3 regions of the Staphylococcus parequorum genome follow, and region 2 is predicted to be linked to each of the others. Evidence: riboswitches for the same ligand, from Rfam matches in the RefSeq annotation. Region 2 holds a riboswitch; each other region holds the start of a gene.
What was found. A riboswitch is a leader RNA that binds a small molecule or an ion and turns the genes downstream of it on or off. The one in region 2 is predicted to bind thiamine pyrophosphate.

Region 1: linked by a shared signal. The riboswitch ahead of AAA453_RS11115 (ECF transporter S component) and the one ahead of AAA453_RS02260 (thiamine phosphate synthase) in region 2 are both predicted to bind thiamine pyrophosphate.
Region 3: linked by a shared signal. The riboswitch ahead of AAA453_RS10045 (3-oxoacyl-ACP reductase) and the one ahead of AAA453_RS02260 (thiamine phosphate synthase) in region 2 are both predicted to bind thiamine pyrophosphate.

What each region holds. Positions count from the first base shown of each region.
Region 1 is NZ_CP150682.1:2,259,391-2,262,600, forward strand. It holds gene auxA (lipoteichoic acid stability factor AuxA) at 1-987, opposite strand, end outside; gene graF (glycopeptide resistance-associated protein GraF) at 1,243-1,377, shown strand; TPP riboswitch at 1,680-1,781, shown strand; gene AAA453_RS11115 (ECF transporter S component) at 1,865-2,440, shown strand; gene AAA453_RS11120 (ABC transporter ATP-binding protein) at 2,453-3,210, shown strand, end outside.
Region 2 is NZ_CP150682.1:490,176-493,385, forward strand. It holds gene xylB (xylulokinase) at 1-1,172, shown strand, start outside; TPP riboswitch at 1,337-1,445, shown strand; gene AAA453_RS02260 (thiamine phosphate synthase) at 1,505-2,098, shown strand; gene AAA453_RS02265 (NAD(P)/FAD-dependent oxidoreductase) at 2,091-3,210, shown strand, end outside; gene thiS (sulfur carrier protein ThiS) at 3,193-3,210, shown strand, end outside.
Region 3 is NZ_CP150682.1:2,061,088-2,064,297, reverse strand. It holds gene AAA453_RS10050 (LLM class flavin-dependent oxidoreductase) at 1-963, opposite strand, end outside; gene AAA453_RS10045 (3-oxoacyl-ACP reductase) at 990-1,742, opposite strand; TPP riboswitch at 1,874-1,972, opposite strand; gene rpsP (30S ribosomal protein S16) at 2,232-2,498, shown strand; gene rimM (ribosome maturation factor RimM) at 2,720-3,210, shown strand, end outside.

The DNA.
Region 1 (3,210 bases), 1.1 Mb from region 2:
TCTATTATTAAATTCAATCAATGTGAAGAATAATAAAACCGCGCCACAAAATAATTCTACATAACTAGGTTTAATCCATTTTGGTTTCTTCATCCAATTTGGAACATCATCATCTTGTATATCAATAATATTCTTCCATTTTTCAATAAATTTATCTTTCTTATCTCTTGCTTTCTGAATATCTACACTTCTACGAGTCTTACGCGTAAATTCTGTCGTTTTGTCTTGTAAAGTTTTCCAACGTTCCATCGTTTGGTTCGTTACAGTGTCTTTACTCGTTCTAGATAATTCTGGTTCTTCTTCGCCTAATTCCTGTTTTGTTAATGGTAATGATCTTCTTAAGAATAAGAAATTCCAAATTGACATTTGTCCCAGTAACCACATAATTATGAAAAATGTGTTAACGCTTAAGATGTCAATTGGTATAATTTCATCACTCTCAATTCTTCCATATAACACCAATTGTGTTATCAAATAACTAAACCCATAACTGAAAATAATCCATAAATAATGATATTTTCTATGTTCTTTATTTAACTCATCTTTATAAACGATATAACCAATGTGAATCACAAATGGTATTACGAAAATAATAGCGAAAAAACTATAAACTTGGGTCATCAAGATTAGCGTTATGATAAAGAAGAGAATACCAATAACTAAAAAGAATATTGAAATATCGTAGTCATATCGTGTTGTTCTAAATAAAGTCATTCCTAGCATAATTAATCCAATGCCAAATATAATTATTAAAATGGCGCTAACTACTGGAAAATTCCCTATGTAATTGCTCATTACCCTAATTATTTCAGCAAAAAATGCGTTTATAAAATCCCATACATTATGAATGTGTAAATCAATTTTACCTTTGCCATTTAATTTATGAATCATTGGTAAATTAATTAAAATGATGAGACCTGTGAAAAGCGAAACGATGCCTATAATATAACTATATAATATCTCAGCGTGTTTCTTCATAAAAGACATACCATTCACCTCAAAGTTATTATATATTAACATTTAGCTCTTGTCTTTAATAATCTCAATAAATAAGTCTATAGTATGATATAAATTAGTTGTATAGTCAAATTTCCACATATACCTTTACTCTAAACAATTTATTTAATATTACTTTTAATTTTACAGTTTTCTCCTCCATTTTTTAAGTACTTTTGTTTAGCCCTTTGCTCTTCGTGGTATTTAGGTTGTATAGATGATTAAACATGAAGGAGTGTTTTGTTTATGAGTAAAGAAGAATTAAATAAAAAAGCAGCTGAAAAAGCTAAAGAAACTGAAGATAAATTAAAAGATGAAAAAGATTCATCTGAAAAAAATAGCGAAGAAACGCAAAAAAATATTCAAGATACTTTTGATTAATAAAAGTATCACTTAGACATAAATACCTGTGTCAGGCTTAATTATTATACTAGTAGTAGCTATTTGATAGCTATTCTACTTTGTGGGAGCGAAAATGCAGAATCAAATTTTTGATTGCTGTTTCGCTCTTTTTTTAGTTTTCTGCCATATTCCCTCACTTTCCGCCTAACATGAAACATATAGCTATTTTAATATAGTAGAAGGCTAAATATATCTTGAAATACATAATATTTTTTATTAGCTTCATTTACAACCTTGACAGAAGTGATTAAAAATCATACATTAGAGTTAAATTAAATAATCATTCGCACTAGGGGTGTTTAGTGACTGAGATGAGGTATACCCTCAAACCCTTTGAACCTGATCTAGATTAAACTAGCGTAGGAAAGTGTACTGCGATACTTATTAAAAAATGGTATCCGTATGCCTGTATTTAACGCGCACCTTTCTAGAAGGTTGTGCGTTTTTTTATATAGGAGGAGTATATATGTCAAAAGGATTAAAACTTTCTGAGATACTAGTAACTGTATTAATAGCAGTAGTTTTCGCCGTCATTTATAACATTTGGAATTTTGTCTATAAAGCACTACAAGTTACAGGGCTTCATTTTGAAGAACTAACTTACGGAGCCTGGTTTATGGCAGCTATTGTAGCTTATCTTATTATTCCAAAAGCAGGTATCGCTATTTTAGCCGAATTTGCTGCAGGTGCTGGTGAAACGATTGTCATGGGCCGTTTTGATATTGCTACAATGGTTTATGCTTTAATACAAGGATTAGCATGTGAACTCATCTTTGCGCTTTTCAGATATAAATCTCGCTCAGCAATGGTTGCAATGTTAGCCGGTTTCTTGGCTTCAGTATCAACATTGCCATTAGATTTTGCTTATGGTTATCTCGGTGAAATAGCTGGTTGGAACCTTACATTATATATAGTATTTAGACTTATAAGTGGAATTGTCGTAGCAGGCCTTTTATCTTACTATATTGTGAAAGCCTTAGATCAAACTGGTGTCACTAAATTATTCAGACCTGCAACTCAGAGCGATTACGACAATTTATAAGGAGCAATAAACTTGATAGTCACAAAAAATTTACGTTTAAAATACCCTAACGGTCATAATAAAATATTTGATAATTTAACACTTCATATAAAAGACAAAGAAAAAGTATTGCTCTTAGGTCCTTCTGGTTCAGGTAAAAGTACGTTATTAAACGTTTTAAGTGGTATCGTTCCTAATCTTATAGATTTACCTATGAAATATGATGAATTACAAATTGATGAGGATTGTGGCGTTATTTTTCAAGATCCAGACACTCAATTTTGTATGCCAAAAGTATATGAGGAACTTGCTTTTGTTTTAGAAAACTTGCGTGTACCACGCGATGAAATGGAAAGCCGTATTCAATCTGCCTTAGCAGCAGTAGATTTAAATGTCGATGAAAATCAACATATTAATCAATTAAGCGGTGGAATGAAACAAAAATTAGCAATTGCAGAAACTTTGTTACAACAAGCAAACACCCTATTCTTAGATGAACCAACAGCAATGCTAGATGTGGATGCAACTGCGGATTTATGGCAAAAAATAAAAGCATTGTGGCATGACCAAACTGTATTAATTGTAGAGCACAAAGTAGAACATATTTGGCAACATGTTGATCGTGTCATTCTATTAAATTATGATGGTGCCATAATAGCCGATGCACCTCCTAATAAGATATTGCATGACTATGAGCATCTATTAACGGAATATGGTGTGTGGCATCCTAATGCTTGGCAATCCGCCCCACCATCATTAAAAACACAACATGTTTCAACTACACAACAATC
Region 2 (3,210 bases):
AATGTGAAGTTATTAAAGAAAAACTAGGTGATTATGTGTTAGATAATCCTGTATTAGAAGGTTTTACACTTACGAAATTATTATGGATAAAGGAAAATGAACCTGAACATTGGCGCAATACTAAAGTATTTTTATTACCTAAGGATTATGTTCGATTCAAATTAACTGGCAAGTTAAATATGGAATATTCAGATGCCTCGAGTACATTATTATTTGATCATAAGTGCAAAGCTTGGGATGAAAATATTGGTAAACAATTTGGTGTTCATAATATTTACCCTGAACTTGTAGCTTCACATAAATTAGTAGGCTATATGGACGACAAGATAGCAAAAGAACTCGGACTAAATGCGCAAGTGGCTGTTATAGCAGGCGGTGGTGATAATGCATGTGGAGCGCTTGGTGCGGGAATGATTAAAACGAATGAAACACTCTGCAGTATTGGCACTTCAGGCGTGGTTTTATCATGTGAAAGTGAAAAACATACGGAATATCGCCGAAATATGCATTACTTTAATCATGCATTAGAAGATATGTCTTATGTTATGGGCGTGACACTTGCTGCAGGAGACAGTTTGCAGTGGTTACGCCGAAATATATTAGGACATTTAAGCTATGATGAAATTATTACTGTGGCAAGCCAATCACAGGTTGGCAGTAATGGATTATTATTCACACCCTATCTATCGGGAGAACGTACGCCACATGGGGACTCCAACATTAGAGGGAGCTTTATAGGTTTAAGCGCCTTACACAGTAGAGGTGACATGGCACGGGCAGTTATTGAAGGTATAACTTTTTCTTTATTCGAGTCGATAAAGTATTTACGCGATTGTGGTAAAGATATTCAACATATCGTGTCTATCGGTGGCGGTGCAAAAAGCGACTTTTGGTTGCAATTACAAGCGGATATATTTAATACTGAAATTAGTAAATTGAAATATGAAGAAGGACCTTGTATGGGTGCAGCAATCTTGGCTGTATATGGTCTAGGATGGTATGAAAGTATCGAAGCGGCTACAAAGCAATTTATACGTTATGAAAAATCTTTTAAACCAGATAGTGAGAAGCACAAACAATATATGCTGTATTTTGATTTATATCAAAGTGTATACCGACAAACTCAAAGCCTTACAGCTGGTTTACTAAAAATTTCTAAAGCTAAAACATAGTTACAAGTTGAATTATTTAAAAATAAGTAATAGTATCGACTTTAACACTTAGAAATCAACTTAAATTATAATACCACTTGAAATAATCAATGGAATAGGTTAAGTTGTATGTAATAATTCTTCAACACATATTTAATAATTATTATAAAAAATCAAATAGCTTAAATAACCACTGGAAGTGCCTTGCATAAGGCTGAGACCGAAGTAGTAACTTGGGAATTCCTTGAACCTGATCCAGTTTGTACTGGCGTAGGAAAGTGGCGTTATAAACATGCGAATTCGTTAATCCAACGTCATTTTTCTTACCAGAAAAATGACGTTTTTTATTTGGAGTGAAAACATTGTTTATAGCAATTACACAGTATAAGTATTTAAATTCAGTAGACATTAAGCAGTATATCAATATAGCGCAGTTTATAGACTATTTAATTATCAGAACACCAATGGAGACGACTGAATTGATTGATTGGGTTAATTTGCTTAGCCAATCCGGCTTTCCTAAAAGTAAAATAATTATTCATGACAATTTAACTGTATTAACACGATGCAAGTTACGTGCGATTCATTTTAAAGAAAAAGATGAACGCATAGCGGATTTTAAATGTAATCATCCTGACATCCAAGTCAGTATGTCTACACACGACACAAAACATATAGCGCAAGCAGAAGCATTACAGTTAGCTTTTGTCTTATATGGACATATTTTTAAAACCAGTTCTAAACCGAATCAACATCCAAGAACAGAAAATGAAATAAATAAAGCGTTAAAATTCAATATCCCAATTATCGCGTTAGGTGGTATCAATACACAAACTTTAAAAGAGCTACCTAATGGATTCAAAGGCATTGCAGGGATTTCCATTTTTGCGCAACAAAACATAAATGAAATCAAACAGCTGAAGGAGGCTTGGAAGACGTATGTATGATGTCATAATCATTGGCTCCGGTGTAATGGGTATGTCAATCGCAAGAGAATTAAGTAAATCAGATATCAAAATTGCTGTGATAGATCGTGATATACCAGGGAAACATGCTTCATTTAAAGCTGGAGGAATGCTTGGTGCTCAAAATGAATTTACTGAAGACAGTGATTTGTTTCATATAGCGCGAGAGGCTCAAGAAATGTTCGAGCCACTGAGGGATAGTTTGCTAGATGAAGTAGGCCTAGATATTGAATATCTGGATAGTGGTTTAATTAAACTCGCAAGTAGTATTGATGATAACCCAAGTGTTGAAAAGCAATACAAATTTCTGCATCAATACAACCGAGCTGTGGAATTATTGCCTGCAAAGTCACTGAAACAAAGAACGAATGGCAACGTAATATCAGACAATTTATCCGCGATGTATATACCGAATGATAATCAAATCAATGCCAATAAGTACACGAAAGCATTATTAAAATCGTTAGAACAACGAGGCATTCATCGTATTTACAACACAGAAGTTAGTGAAATAACACCATTAAATCCGGGCTATCGTGTGGTAACGCATACAGATGTGTTAACTGCGGAAAAGGTAATGGTCGCTGGAGGAGCTTGGAGTGGGAAATTATTGAGCCACTACATGCCAAACAGTAGTGTTACAGGAGTTAAAGGTGAAGTGTTACTTGTAGAGCATCCCAATCTGTCTTTAGAAACAACGTTATTTACTACAAATGGTTGTTACGTTGTTCCGAAAATGAAAAATCGTTATTTAATTGGAGCTACAAGTTACTTTGATGATTATTCAGTAGGCGTCTCGCAATTAGGGAAAAAATGGTTGTTACAACAGGCTACGACGCATATTCCTAAATTAAGAGCAGGTAAATTAATCAATCAATGGTCAGGCGTTAGACCTTATACCTCAGGTGAAAAACCCATTATGGATGAAGTAGCTAAACATTTATTTATTATTTCAGGACATTATCGCAATGGCATTTTATTATCACCTTACGTTGGAAAATGGATGAGCAATTGGATTCAGTATGATCGTAAGCCGGAACAATTTGCAGATTTTATAATTGAAAGGGGTAAGACCAATGAAGTGCATTATAAAT
Region 3 (3,210 bases), 1.3 Mb from region 2:
GGATTCATCTAACTCCCAGTTTTGACAATCTTGTTGAATAAAGAAACTTAATTGTTTTAATGCAGTTTCCACAGGTAAGGCTTTGTCTAATTTTTCTTTCTTAGCATAGGCTTTTTCGTAAGTTTCAGCGACATATGTAACTAGACCGGGAAAAATTTTGATATATCTATTACTGTTTTGTGATAATTGTAATTGTTGATCAAGCTTTTCTCGAAAAGCTTGTGCTTGTTTAAAGTTCCAGGATACTGAATACACTGCATCTGCATATTGAGTTGCCAAGGCAATACCTTGTGAAGATGCGCCAGCTTGCATAGCTACTGGACGACCTTGTGGACTGCTTGGTGTTGTTGATGGTCCTTTAACTTTGAAATGTTTACCATGATGATTAATAGCATTAATGTAATCATCATTAATAATTTTTTTGTTTTTTCGATCATGTAGAAAATGTTCGTTATCCCAAGATGTGAATAACTGATTCATCACTTTTGCAAATTCAGCAGCAATTTCATAGCGTTCATTATGATCAGGGAGCAATTCCATACTGTGATTTAAGGCTTCTAAATCTGTCATAGAGGTGACAAGATTCCAACCTATACGTCCATGTGATACATGATCTAGACTGAGCAATTGTCTAGATGCAGTAAAAGGGTTTGAGAACGTACTTGAAATTGTTGCGACCAGTCCAATGTGCGTTGTCACATGAGCAATAGCAGATAAACTGACGATAGGATCGAACCAAAATGCTGGCATATCAGTAGAAGATTTTGCAGGAAAAGATTGATTATCAGCGAAAAATACTGCGTCGAATAGTCCTTTTTCAGCAAGTTGAGCTAATTCCTGATAATAAGTAATTTCACCAATACGATTCACACTAGAATTCGGCATTAGCCACGCAGCTTGGTGATGACCACAAGCATATAATAAAACGCCAATATTAAGTTGTTTTTGATTTTTATCAGACATAGAAAGCACCTCCTAATTATAATTTTTTAATTCATCGTTAAGCCACCATCTACAGTGAAATTTTGTCCAGTTATACCGTTTGCTTGTTCAGAAGCTAAGTATGCAACCATGTTTGCAATGTCTTGTGGTGAAGTCACACGCTTAAGCGGTGTTGTTTGTGCGATCATGTCAAATACTTCAGGCGTCGTTGTAGCACTTGCGTCAGTTGTTTTTAAGAGGCCTCCTGACACCACGTTGGCTCTAATACCAAATTGACCAAGTTCAGCAGCAATATTACGAGTAAAACCAATTAATCCAGCTTTTGCAGTTGTATATTCATGATAAGGTACAACAGGATTTTGATATAAATTTGTACCGATAGAAATAATAGTACCTTGCTGTCTTTCTAAAAATTGAGGCATGACACTTTGTGTTACATTGAAGGCAGCTTTTAAAGTACCATCTATTTGTTGTTGGTAATCAACCCATGTTAAATCTTTAAATGATTTTTGCTGTGTAGGATCAAATTTAAAACCTACGAGTGCATTGTTAATTACGACATCAATTTTTCCGAAATATTGAGTGGCCTGTTCAATTAAGTGATCAATATTATCTCTATTTGTGATATCAGCTTGAATAGCAATTGCACAATCTGATCCGATATCAGAAACAAGATCTTCTGCTAACGATTTATTTTTGTAATAATTGATTATAATATTATACCCTTGTTGCGATAATGTTTTTGCAATCGTTGCACCTAAACCTCTACTACTACCTGTTACTAAAACAGTTTTATTCATAACTTTCACTCCTAAAATTTTAAAAAATTCAAATTAAAAAAATACACAACCCTCACTATAGAAAGTTGTGTATTAGAAATGATAAAATAGTGATATTGTAAAAAGGCAAGATTGCCCCTTGAATATATGATATAAAATCTTTCACACTTTCCTCCGCTAGTTTCAGCTAGATCAGGTTCAAAGGGTTTGAGTTGTACTCATCTCAGTTAAAAACACCCCTAGTGCATGCGTTTATTTAATTTAGTCTCAATGTATAGTTTTTAAATATAGATGTCAAGAGACTTAAAATAACATAAGGTATATCATAGATGTATAAAGTGCATGAAAAGAGGAAATTGACAAAAGCGCGTAGTTTACAAGGCGATTGATGAGAAAAAAATGTTTTTTTAAAATTGGTAAAGGATAACCTCTTTACAAATATCAGAAGAACTGGTATCATTATTTCTTGTAGAAAATAAATACTTATGAAATTAAAAGGAGAGAATATAAATGGCAGTTAAAATTCGTTTAACACGTTTAGGCTCAAAAAGAAATCCATTCTATCGTATCGTAGTTGCAGATGCTCGTGCACCACGTGATGGTCGTAATATCGAACAAATCGGTACTTACAACCCATCTAATGTGAAAGCACCAGAAGTTAAAATCGACGAAGAATTAGCACTTAAATGGTTAAAAGACGGTGCTAAACCGACTGATACAGTTCACAATATCTTATCAAGAGAAGGTATTTTGAAAAAATTCGACGACCAAAAATAAGTTTTAAACTTATTAAACAAATATAGTATTTGTAAGAGTACCGTTTTAGGTGCTCTTTTTTTAATGAGAAATATTATAATCAGTGCTTTAAAATAGTTGAGAATAAGAAAATTTTCTAGTGAGGAATGTATTACTATGTTAGATTTATACATGTTATAATAATTAAATAATACATAAAAATTACACAACACTTATAAGATACATTTATCGGAGGCACATATATGAAAGTTGAAGTTGGAAAAATTGTTAATACACATGGTATTAAAGGCGAAGTAAAAATAAAATCTAATTCTGATTTTACAGATAAACGTTTTCAACCTGGGGAAATTGTTGAAATAGCACGTAAAGATAAAGCACCACTTAAATTTAAAATTGCTTCATATCGTATGCATAAAGGACTGCATATGCTTACGTTTGAAGGTATCAATAACATTAATGATATCGAGCACTTAAAAGGTGAAACACTTTTACAAGAACGTGATCATGAAGAAATAGAGCTTGGAGAACATGAATTTTATTATTCAGATATCATTGGCTGTACCGTTTTTAATGAAGATACTCCAATTGGTCGTGTGATTGAGATATTTGAAACAGGTGCAAACGATGTGTGGGTAGTCAAAGGCGACAAAGAATACCTCATTCCTTATATCGCGGACGTGGTTAAAGAAATTGATGTAGAAGGTAGACGTATACAAATCACGCCTATGGAAGG